One region of the Lysinibacillus sp. NPDC059133 genome, then DNA from elsewhere that is predicted to be linked to it. Evidence: riboswitches for the same ligand, from Rfam matches in the RefSeq annotation. Region 1 holds a riboswitch; each other region holds the start of a gene.

The links. Region 1 has a riboswitch for S-adenosylmethionine ahead of metK (methionine adenosyltransferase). Riboswitches for the same ligand answer to the same signal wherever they lie in the genome.
Region 2: another riboswitch for S-adenosylmethionine. It lies ahead of ACFXN8_RS13455 (MetQ/NlpA family ABC transporter substrate-binding protein); the one in region 1 lies ahead of metK (methionine adenosyltransferase).
Region 3: another riboswitch for S-adenosylmethionine. It lies ahead of ACFXN8_RS05100 (Na+/H+ antiporter NhaC family protein); the one in region 1 lies ahead of metK (methionine adenosyltransferase).
Region 4: another riboswitch for S-adenosylmethionine. It lies ahead of ACFXN8_RS16045 (bifunctional homocysteine S-methyltransferase/methylenetetrahydrofolate reductase); the one in region 1 lies ahead of metK (methionine adenosyltransferase).

What each region holds. Positions count from the first base shown of each region.
Region 1 covers NZ_JBHZDH010000060.1:24,392-26,596, reverse strand. The annotation lists gene metK (methionine adenosyltransferase) at 1-759, opposite strand, end outside; SAM riboswitch class I at 1,061-1,178, opposite strand; gene pckA (phosphoenolpyruvate carboxykinase (ATP)) at 1,910-2,205, shown strand, end outside.
Region 2 covers NZ_JBHZDH010000022.1:41,063-43,267, reverse strand. The annotation lists gene ACFXN8_RS13460 (pyridoxal phosphate-dependent aminotransferase) at 1-526, shown strand, start outside; SAM riboswitch class I at 765-870, shown strand; gene ACFXN8_RS13455 (MetQ/NlpA family ABC transporter substrate-binding protein) at 959-1,792, shown strand; gene ACFXN8_RS13450 (methionine ABC transporter ATP-binding protein) at 1,897-2,205, shown strand, end outside.
Region 3 covers NZ_JBHZDH010000006.1:65,220-67,424, forward strand. The annotation lists gene ACFXN8_RS05095 (protein NO VEIN domain-containing protein) at 1-517, opposite strand, end outside; SAM riboswitch class I at 851-958, shown strand; gene ACFXN8_RS05100 (Na+/H+ antiporter NhaC family protein) at 1,066-2,205, shown strand, end outside.
Region 4 covers NZ_JBHZDH010000031.1:10,394-12,598, forward strand. The annotation lists gene ACFXN8_RS16045 (bifunctional homocysteine S-methyltransferase/methylenetetrahydrofolate reductase) at 1-1,098, opposite strand, end outside; SAM riboswitch class I at 1,192-1,291, opposite strand; gene ACFXN8_RS16050 (protoporphyrinogen oxidase) at 1,417-2,205, opposite strand, start outside.

The DNA.
Region 1 (2,205 bases):
AGCATCTCCTTTTGGACCACCAATTACGAATCGGCCAGTTGGGTTGATGAAATATTTCGTCTCAGCATCTAATAATTCACTTGGAACAACTGGGGCAATAACGAATTCTTTTAAGTCTGCTTGAATTTGCTCAAGTGTAGCTTCTTCGTCATGCTGTGTAGAAATGACAATCGTATCAACGCGCACTGGTACATTGTTTTCATCATACTCAATTGTTACTTGTGTTTTTCCGTCTGGACGTAAATATGCTAGTTCACCAGATTTACGTACTTCCGTTAAACGACGAGCCAATTTATGCGCTAAACTAATTGGTAATGGCATAAGCTCTGGTGTTTCGTTACATGCATAACCGAACATTAAACCTTGGTCACCTGCGCCAATTGCTTCAATGTCAGCGTCTGTCATAGAGCCTTCACGCGCCTCTAATGCTTGGTCAACACCTTGAGCAATATCAGGTGATTGCTCACCAATAGCAACAAGTACTGCTAGGTTTTCAGCATCAAAGCCATATTTCCCACGTGTATAACCGATTTCTGCTACAGTATCACGAACGATACCTTTAATATCTACATAAGTAGAAGTAGTAATTTCTCCTGCTACTAATACTAAGCCAGTTGTTACTGTTGTTTCACACGCTACACGTGCGTTTGGATCTTCTGCTAAAATAGCATCTAAAATGGCATCCGAGATTTGATCACAAATTTTGTCTGGATGTCCTTCAGTAACACTCTCTGATGTAAACAGTCGACGTTTTGTCATTTGGTTTTCCTCCTATTACTTTAACAAATAATACTTGCGAATTAATACGGTACTCATTACCCATGTCAAGCCCGCTCCTATAGATTGAACTCTTAAGCCGTTGTTGTGGCTGTCGCTACGTTGCACTACGCTTTCGCACAAATAAACAACTGTTGCTTTTAACACGAGATTTCGAAAGATCCGTCATTATAATAAGGAAAGGACTATATACTTACCTTTACATTCGTTTTTAACAATAAAAAAATCCTTTTCTCACGCTTACTTAACATGAGGAAAGGAATAATGACTTCGTAACCTTTCACTCTTATCGTTCAAGGGGTTTCCCCTTGCATCAGGTTGGCACCAGCGCATGTGTGAAATGGTTCATGCAGGTTGCCGGGTTTCATAGGGCCTGACCCTCCACCAGCTCGGGATAAGAGTATCCGTTCAATATCTCATAATACGTAAAAGGTCGAACGTTGTCAAATATTTTTAACCTCTTTCAGCTAATGTCCAAACACCCGATGAAATAGAGGAACTCAGTATAAGAACGCCACGTCCTGTGCGAAAGCGAAGCGTTAGCACTACGCTTTCGCGCAAAAAACAATTGTTGGCCTAAAGCTTCCGGCAGATATCCCGGAATCGGCATAATTGATTGTATTTATATAAAGAAAGTGCGGGATTATAAAGAAACTAATTTGGATTATGCTGTAAATTGAAACAAAATAATCCCTATTCTCCACCTCCCATCATGTGTTAACATATGTGTAACCCTTTACAGCACATTTTGTAGCGAAAGCAAAGCGTCAGCTACAGAACATGTGGTGGATGAATATGATTGTAGCCCCTTTTCAGCCGAAGACAAGCTCCAACTAATAAAAACCAAGCTAAAAACTTCACATCCTGTGCGAACCTCATGTTAGCCAAAAGCTTCTAAACACAATTTTGCTGTGTCGAAAGTGATTGTTTGATCACTTATTATATAGGGTAAAAAGCATTATCAAAACGAATCAATTTACTTTTTGTCGTTTTCTTGAAAAGTAATAAAATCTGAAAAATAATTTCTGAATTAGTATAGATTATTTAAGCAATTGTGTTATACTATTTTTGAAATTAAGAAAATCTCCCTCAAACTCTAGGGAATACTATAAAAAAGGATGGTATTTAATCGATGAATTCAGTAGAAATTGCAAACGAACTGAAGGAATTATTAAGCGGCGGTAACATTAATGTTCAACTTTCAGTACCACAATTAGCTGAAAAGGCTACTTCTCGTGGTGAAGCTATGTTAACAGTAGATGGCGCAGTTCGTGCAGAAACTGGCAAATACACTGGTCGTTCACCTAAAGATAAATATACGGTAGAAGAAGATAGCACAAAGGATAAAATTGACTGGGGCAAAGTTAACCGACCAATTTCTTCTGAAGTGTTCGATAACTTATATGTAAAAGTAGTAAAATATTTAAA
Region 2 (2,205 bases), on a different contig from region 1:
TAAACCTATCAGCTTCCTCCAAGCTGACGGTGCAAAAGATGTCGGTATCGAAATGTATACATTATCCAAAACGTATAATATGGCAGGCTGGCGCATTGGTTTTGCAGTTGGTAACCCCGATATTGTTGCAGCCATTAACCTTATTCAAGATCATCTATTTTGTAGTCAATTCCCCGCAGTGCAACAAGCGGCGGCAGTTGCACTTACCGCTTCACAGAGTTGCACTGACAAGTTAAGAGCAACTTATGAGCGTCGACGAAATGTCCTGATCGAAGAAGCTCAGCGAATTGGTTGGCAAGTAGCGGCACCAAGAGGCTCTTTCTTTGCATGGCTCCCTGTTCCATTAGGTTTTACGAGTGAACAATTTGCCGATTTATTGCTCGACAAGGCTGATATCGCAGTAGCTGCAGGCAATGGCTTCGGTCAATATGGTGAAGGCTATGTACGGGTTGGTTTACTTGTTAGCGAAGACCGCTTACGTGAAGCGATTAGCAGAATTGAAAAATTAAACTTATTTAGCTCATAAACATTTCAATCCCCCTACTTGAGTAGACTCTACCCGAAAAACTGTTCCATTAGCACAAACTTGCTATGGGAACAGTTTTTTATTTCACTATCTTTTTTTGTTGCTCCAACCCTACTTCTAGCGGATTCTTTTTCAACTAAATATTATAATAAAATAAAAAATTTTAAAAATTCGATTGACTTACTATATTCTATAATTTATATTAGTTCTATCGGATTTACAAAAAAATATTATAAATCTCTTATCAAGAGTAGCTGAGGGACTGGCCCTATGAAGCTCGGCAACCTCCTTTTTTTAAGGAAGGTGCTAAATCCTGCAAACGATCATCGTTTGATAGATAAGAGAGGACGTTTTTTCATGAGCCTCTCTTAGTTTATAAGAGAGTTTTTTTTATTTTTAACTACCGATAAAACAACTTTGGAGGTATGTTTCATGAAAAAGAAAAACAAATTTTTATTAGGTTTAGCGAGTCTCACATTAGTAGCAGCATTAGTAGGCTGCGGTACTAAAGAAGACAGTAAAGATAGTCAAGATAAGGCTATTAATGAAAATAAAATTGTAGTGGGTGTGACTTCTGGTCCACACGAACAAATTGCAGAGGTTGTTGCAAAAGTTGCCAAAGAAAATGGCTTAGAGGTTGAACTAAAAACTTTCTCTGATTATGTTTTACCAAATACATCGTTAGCCGAGGGTGATCTTGATGTAAATAGTTATCAACACAAGCCATTCCTCGATGCATTTAACAAAGATCACAAAACAGATTTAGTGCCAGTAGGAAAAACAATTTTAAATCCTATGGGCATATACTCTGAGAAATATAAATCATTCGATGAGGTTCCTGATGGTGCAACATTCGGGTTACCAAATGATCCAACGAACGGGGCTCGTGCTCTATTTGTCCTTCAAGAGGCAGGCATCATTAAATTAAAAGAAGGTGCAGACTTAACAGCATCTATTCGCGATGTCGAAGAAAACAAAAGGAATTTTAAATTCATTGAATTAGAAGCTGCACAAATTCCGAAGCAGCTTAGTGAAGTAGATGTAGCAGCTATTAATACGAACTTCGCTCTTGATGCTGGCATTAATCCTAAAAAAGATTCAATCCTTTTAGAGTCTACTGACTCTCCTTATGTGAATTACATTGCAGTCCGTGCTGAAAACGAAGACGACCCAACAATCAAAAAGTTCGTTGAAGCTTATCAATCTGATGAAGTACGCAAATTTATTGAAGAAGAATTCAAAGGTTCTGTTATTCCGGGCTGGTAATTGACGATTAAGGACCTTTCATACAATCGAGAATCTGCGAGACTCCTACGGAAAACTAGCAGATTCTTGCTTTATAGAAGGGCTTAGAAAGGAGATATCACAGTATGATTCAATTAGAAAATATAACAAAAGAATTTAAAACTAAAAAAGATATCGTCAAAGCAGTAGATGGTATTAACTTGCATGTTAAAAAAGGTGAAATTCATGGAGTTATTGGCTACAGTGGTGCAGGAAAAAGTACCCTTATACGCTGTGTCAACTTATTAGAGCGTCCAACAACAGGAAAAGTATTGATCGACAATGTAGATATTACTTCCCTTTCTCTAAACGACCTTCGCAAAACACGTCAAAAAATCGGGATGATCTTCCAGCATTTTAATCTCTTGAAAACAGCGACTGTTTACAACAATATC
Region 3 (2,205 bases), on a different contig from region 1:
TAGAAGTCGCAAACGTTTCCTCGTTAATTTCACCATCTTCTATTAGTTCTGCTTCTGCTTCTGCTTCTGAGCTATCTTCGTCCAAAAAGCTGTCAAACAAGCTAGCCCAAGCTTCAGGACAGGGAAATAAGTAAGCCTGATTTCCTCGTCCATTTTCTTGAAAGGCTGAATATTTTTGCGGACGATCAGATTCCATAGCTCCCCAAACATCTCTAATCATAATTGGATTTTCTAAAATTGTGTAATCTACATCCACCTTATATCCTTCATCAGACCATAGATTTTTCTCCTGTAGCTCATGCGGTTGTTCTGCAATATAACAATCTGACGTTGCTATACCTACCGCTCGAATTGCTTGATCATAACAGCTGTAAATTTTATTACCAGCCTTAATTATAGCCATTCGTTCGTACGCATGATTGCTATTTCCATTTTTATTTTTTTGTGGGGACCACATATATCCTCCGATAATTTCTTCCTCGTGTGTAGCATTTTGCATGACAATAAAATTACTCATATATTCACCCTTAGTTTCAGGAAACGTTCCATTTCAATTTTAATATTATTTAAATATTGTATTTTTACTATAATTCATGATCATTAAATTGTCAAAAAAATCCATTGCTAGGTCGATAATATTAAATATCTTTTTTCTTTTCGAGAGATTAAAGACACTAAATTTCGCGAAAATTTAAAGCTTCTCTTTTGTACTGCGGTAGCCTTAAAGCAGGCTTTTTTGAGAAAAAGTACTTTTATGTCGTTTTGAAATACAGTTTGATTAAAAATAAGTTGCAAATATAGATGTTTTATTATAATATTTCATTATTGTGCAAAAAATAATATGTTTTTCTTCTTATCAAGAGAGATGGAGGGACTGGCCCTATGAAATCTCGGCAGCGGAACTTTGTGATTAAGTTACTGTGCCAAATCCAGCAAGCAATGGCTTGATAGATAAGAGGAGTGTTTTATAGATATAAGACCTCTTCTTGTTATTTCAAGAAGAGGTCTTTTTTAGTAAGAGAATGGACAAAGACGTATCCATTTTTAATTTTTGGAGGTAGAACAATGAAGAAAGAGAATCCATGGGCGCTAATCCCATTTGTTGTTTTTTTAGTTTTATTTATTGGTTCAGGGGTTATTACAGGTGATTTTTATGCCTTCCCTGTCATTGTAGCCATTGCCATTTCGGGCGCTGTGGCTCTGGCGATGAATCGAAAAGAATCGTTTTCGCGAAAGGTTGATATTTTTTGTAAAGGCGCAGGAAATTTAAATGTCATGCTGATGGTTGTTATTTTTCTATTGGCTGGAGCCTTTTCAGAGGTAGCAAAAGGCATGGGGGCAGTGGACTCCACTGTTAACTTTGCTCTGTCAGTCATTCCGCCAAACTTACTTGTCGTAGGCTTGTTCATCATTGCCTGCTTTATCTCCCTATCAATGGGTACTTCGGTAGGAACAATTGTTGCACTGGCACCAATTGGAGTTGGGATCAGCGAGCATACCGACTTTTCCATGGCTTTAGTAATGGCAGCGATTGTTGGCGGTTCGATGTTTGGCGATAATTTATCCTTTATTTCAGATACAACCATCACTGCCGTTCGTTCACAAGGTGCACAAATGAAGGATAAATTTAAGGTGAATTTTTGGATTGTGTTGCCGGCAGCTATTGTAACGAGCATTATTTTAGGGGTTATCACAATGGGTGAAACGGCGACACAAGTAGAACATTTAAGCTATAGTTGGATAAAAATTATTCCCTATGTTTTGGTTATTATTTTTGCACTAGTTGGAATGAACGTATTCCTTGTTCTTGCATTTGGGATTGTTCTGGCCGGGGGTGTTGGCTTAGCGGAAGGCAGCTATCAGTTAATGGACCTTATGCAAAAGATTGGCGAAGGAATGTCAGGCATGTATGAAATGGCATTTCTTGCGATATTAATAGCTGGAATGGTGGAGATTATTAAGCTTAACGGAGGAATTGACTTCCTACTTCACCTTGCCACACGAAGAATTAAATCAAAAAAGGGTGCTGAATTCGGGATTGCCGGCCTTGTGAGTTTAACTAATTTCTCTACTGCCAATAATACAATTGCTATTTTAATTGCTGGTCCACTTGCAAAAAATATTGCTGACCAGTATGGGATTGAGCCGAGAAAGTCCGCAAGTATATTAGATATTTTCTCCTGTACGATCCAAGGTATTCTGCCA
Region 4 (2,205 bases), on a different contig from region 1:
ATTACTAATCCTTGGTGAAGCAAGTGAATTATCTGCCATCATGACTACATCCGCGCCAGCCTCATATAATTTTTTTGCCCCTTCAATAAAGCCTTCGATTTCTAAATGTCTTGGTGTATCTAACTCCACAATAATCGAGCGTTCCCGTTTTACTTTTACATGTAATGGCTCATAATTTGCTGGCTCTGCCTCACGGACAACCTCTACTTTTTCTGGCTTTGCATACTTTTTCTCGACCGGGGATAGCTCCTCTAAGTACTTCTTCGCTGCAGCAATATGCTTTGGTGTCGTACCACAGCAGCCACCAATTAAACGTACCCCCTGATCACGAAGCTCTACAGCTGCTCGACCAAAATAATCTGCCTCCGACTCATATACGACACGGCCATCCTCCAAATCAAGGAGAGAGGCGTTCGGATATGCTGACATAAATGCCTTTTTAGGAAGCTCTACTCCTTCGAATGCTTGTATAGTATGGTGAGGACCTAAGCGACAGTTAACACCAACGATATCAGCACCTAGCGCTTCAAGTTTATGTAAGGCGTTATTTAAGCTCATTCCATTTTGCAAAATTCCGGGTTCGTGCATAGAAACTTGAGCAATAATCGGTAATTTCGTTTTAGCTCGTAGCATTGTTAAAGTCGCTGTTAGCTCTTCAAAATCATAATACGTTTCAAGTAAAAGACCATCTGGATTTCCTGCAAGTAAAACAGTTGCCTGCTCATCAACTGTTGCTAAAATTTCCTCTAACGTTGCGTCACTTTTACGAATACCACGGATTCCTCCAATAGTACCTAAGACAAATTGTCCACCATCTGCCGCTGCTCGTTTTGCAATCGTTATAGCAGCTTCATTAAACTGCTGCACACGAGATTCTAATCCATAACGGGCTAATTTTATGGCATTAGCTCCGTAAGTGTTCGTTTGAATAATATCGGCACCAGCTGCTATATATTCTCTATGAATCTTTTCAATTAATTCAGGTCTCTGTACATTCATTTCCTCATGGCAGTACTCCAAGCCATAGCCGTATAAAACCGTACCAATTGCGCCATCTGCTGTAAGAACATGCGTTTTTAACCTTTCAAGCAATCCCATAAAACTAGCCTCTCTTCCCTTATCTTTAAAATAAAAAAAAGCCTTCTTTCATAAAAAAAGAAGGCTTTTACGTCGTTTCGTAATTGTTTTTCCTTCTCATCTTCGACTCAACGGTCTTCTGGATTTAGCACCTGACAATAAGTTGGTTGCTGAAGCTTCATAGGGCCAGTCCCTCAGCTTCTCTTGATAAGAATGTAGTATGAATTTTTTAAATAATTAAAAGAATCATATCGTTTACGAACGATTGAGTCAAGACTATTTCACAGAACAGAGGATAATTTTTACGAAAAACATTATATTTTGATTTAATTCAGACAATTACGATAGTTTTCCAGCAAGTTCCTCACCAATTTTTTTACCATTTTGAATACATGCACCTATGCCTACTCCAAAATAAGAGCATCCCGCTATTGATAAATTTGGATAGTTTTCCTCAAGCTCTTGCAAGAGACCTTGCAACGCTTCACGATGTGCCAAGTCGTACTTCGGCATTTGATCAATCCATTTTGTCACGTCAACAATAGTTGGCGTTTCCTCAATCCCCAAGCTTTTTCTTACATCCTCTAGGGCAACAGTTGCTAACTCTTCATCTGTCATCACACGTAATCTCTCATACTCAGGGTTAATGCTCTTATAAAAAAGTCGTACAAGTAATTTTCCTTCTGCTGAGGTGTGTTTCCACTTGCGACTTGTCCACGTTGCTGCATTACAAATAACATCCGAATTATGTGACACAATATAGCCTGTTCCATCTGCTGGTAATCTATTATCGGGTACATCAAATCCTAAGTACATCGTAATGGCGGATGCAGTATTGAATCGTTCAAAATAGCAGTTCAAAGATTCATCCTGCAATAAACTTTGTACCGCTTCATTTGGCAGTGCCATTACAACATGATTTGCTTCAATCATTTTTCCGTTTGCTAATGTAACAGCGTATTGATTCTCCTGCTTTTTAACATTTGTAGTGGCAATCCCTTTTATAATTTCTACATCCGTTAATGTTTCTTCAAGTCGATCTATTAGTGAAGATAACCCATTTCTAAATGAAATAAATTTCTTATTGGCGGCTTTCACAAATTGTTCCCTGTTTGCATCGAAACCTTT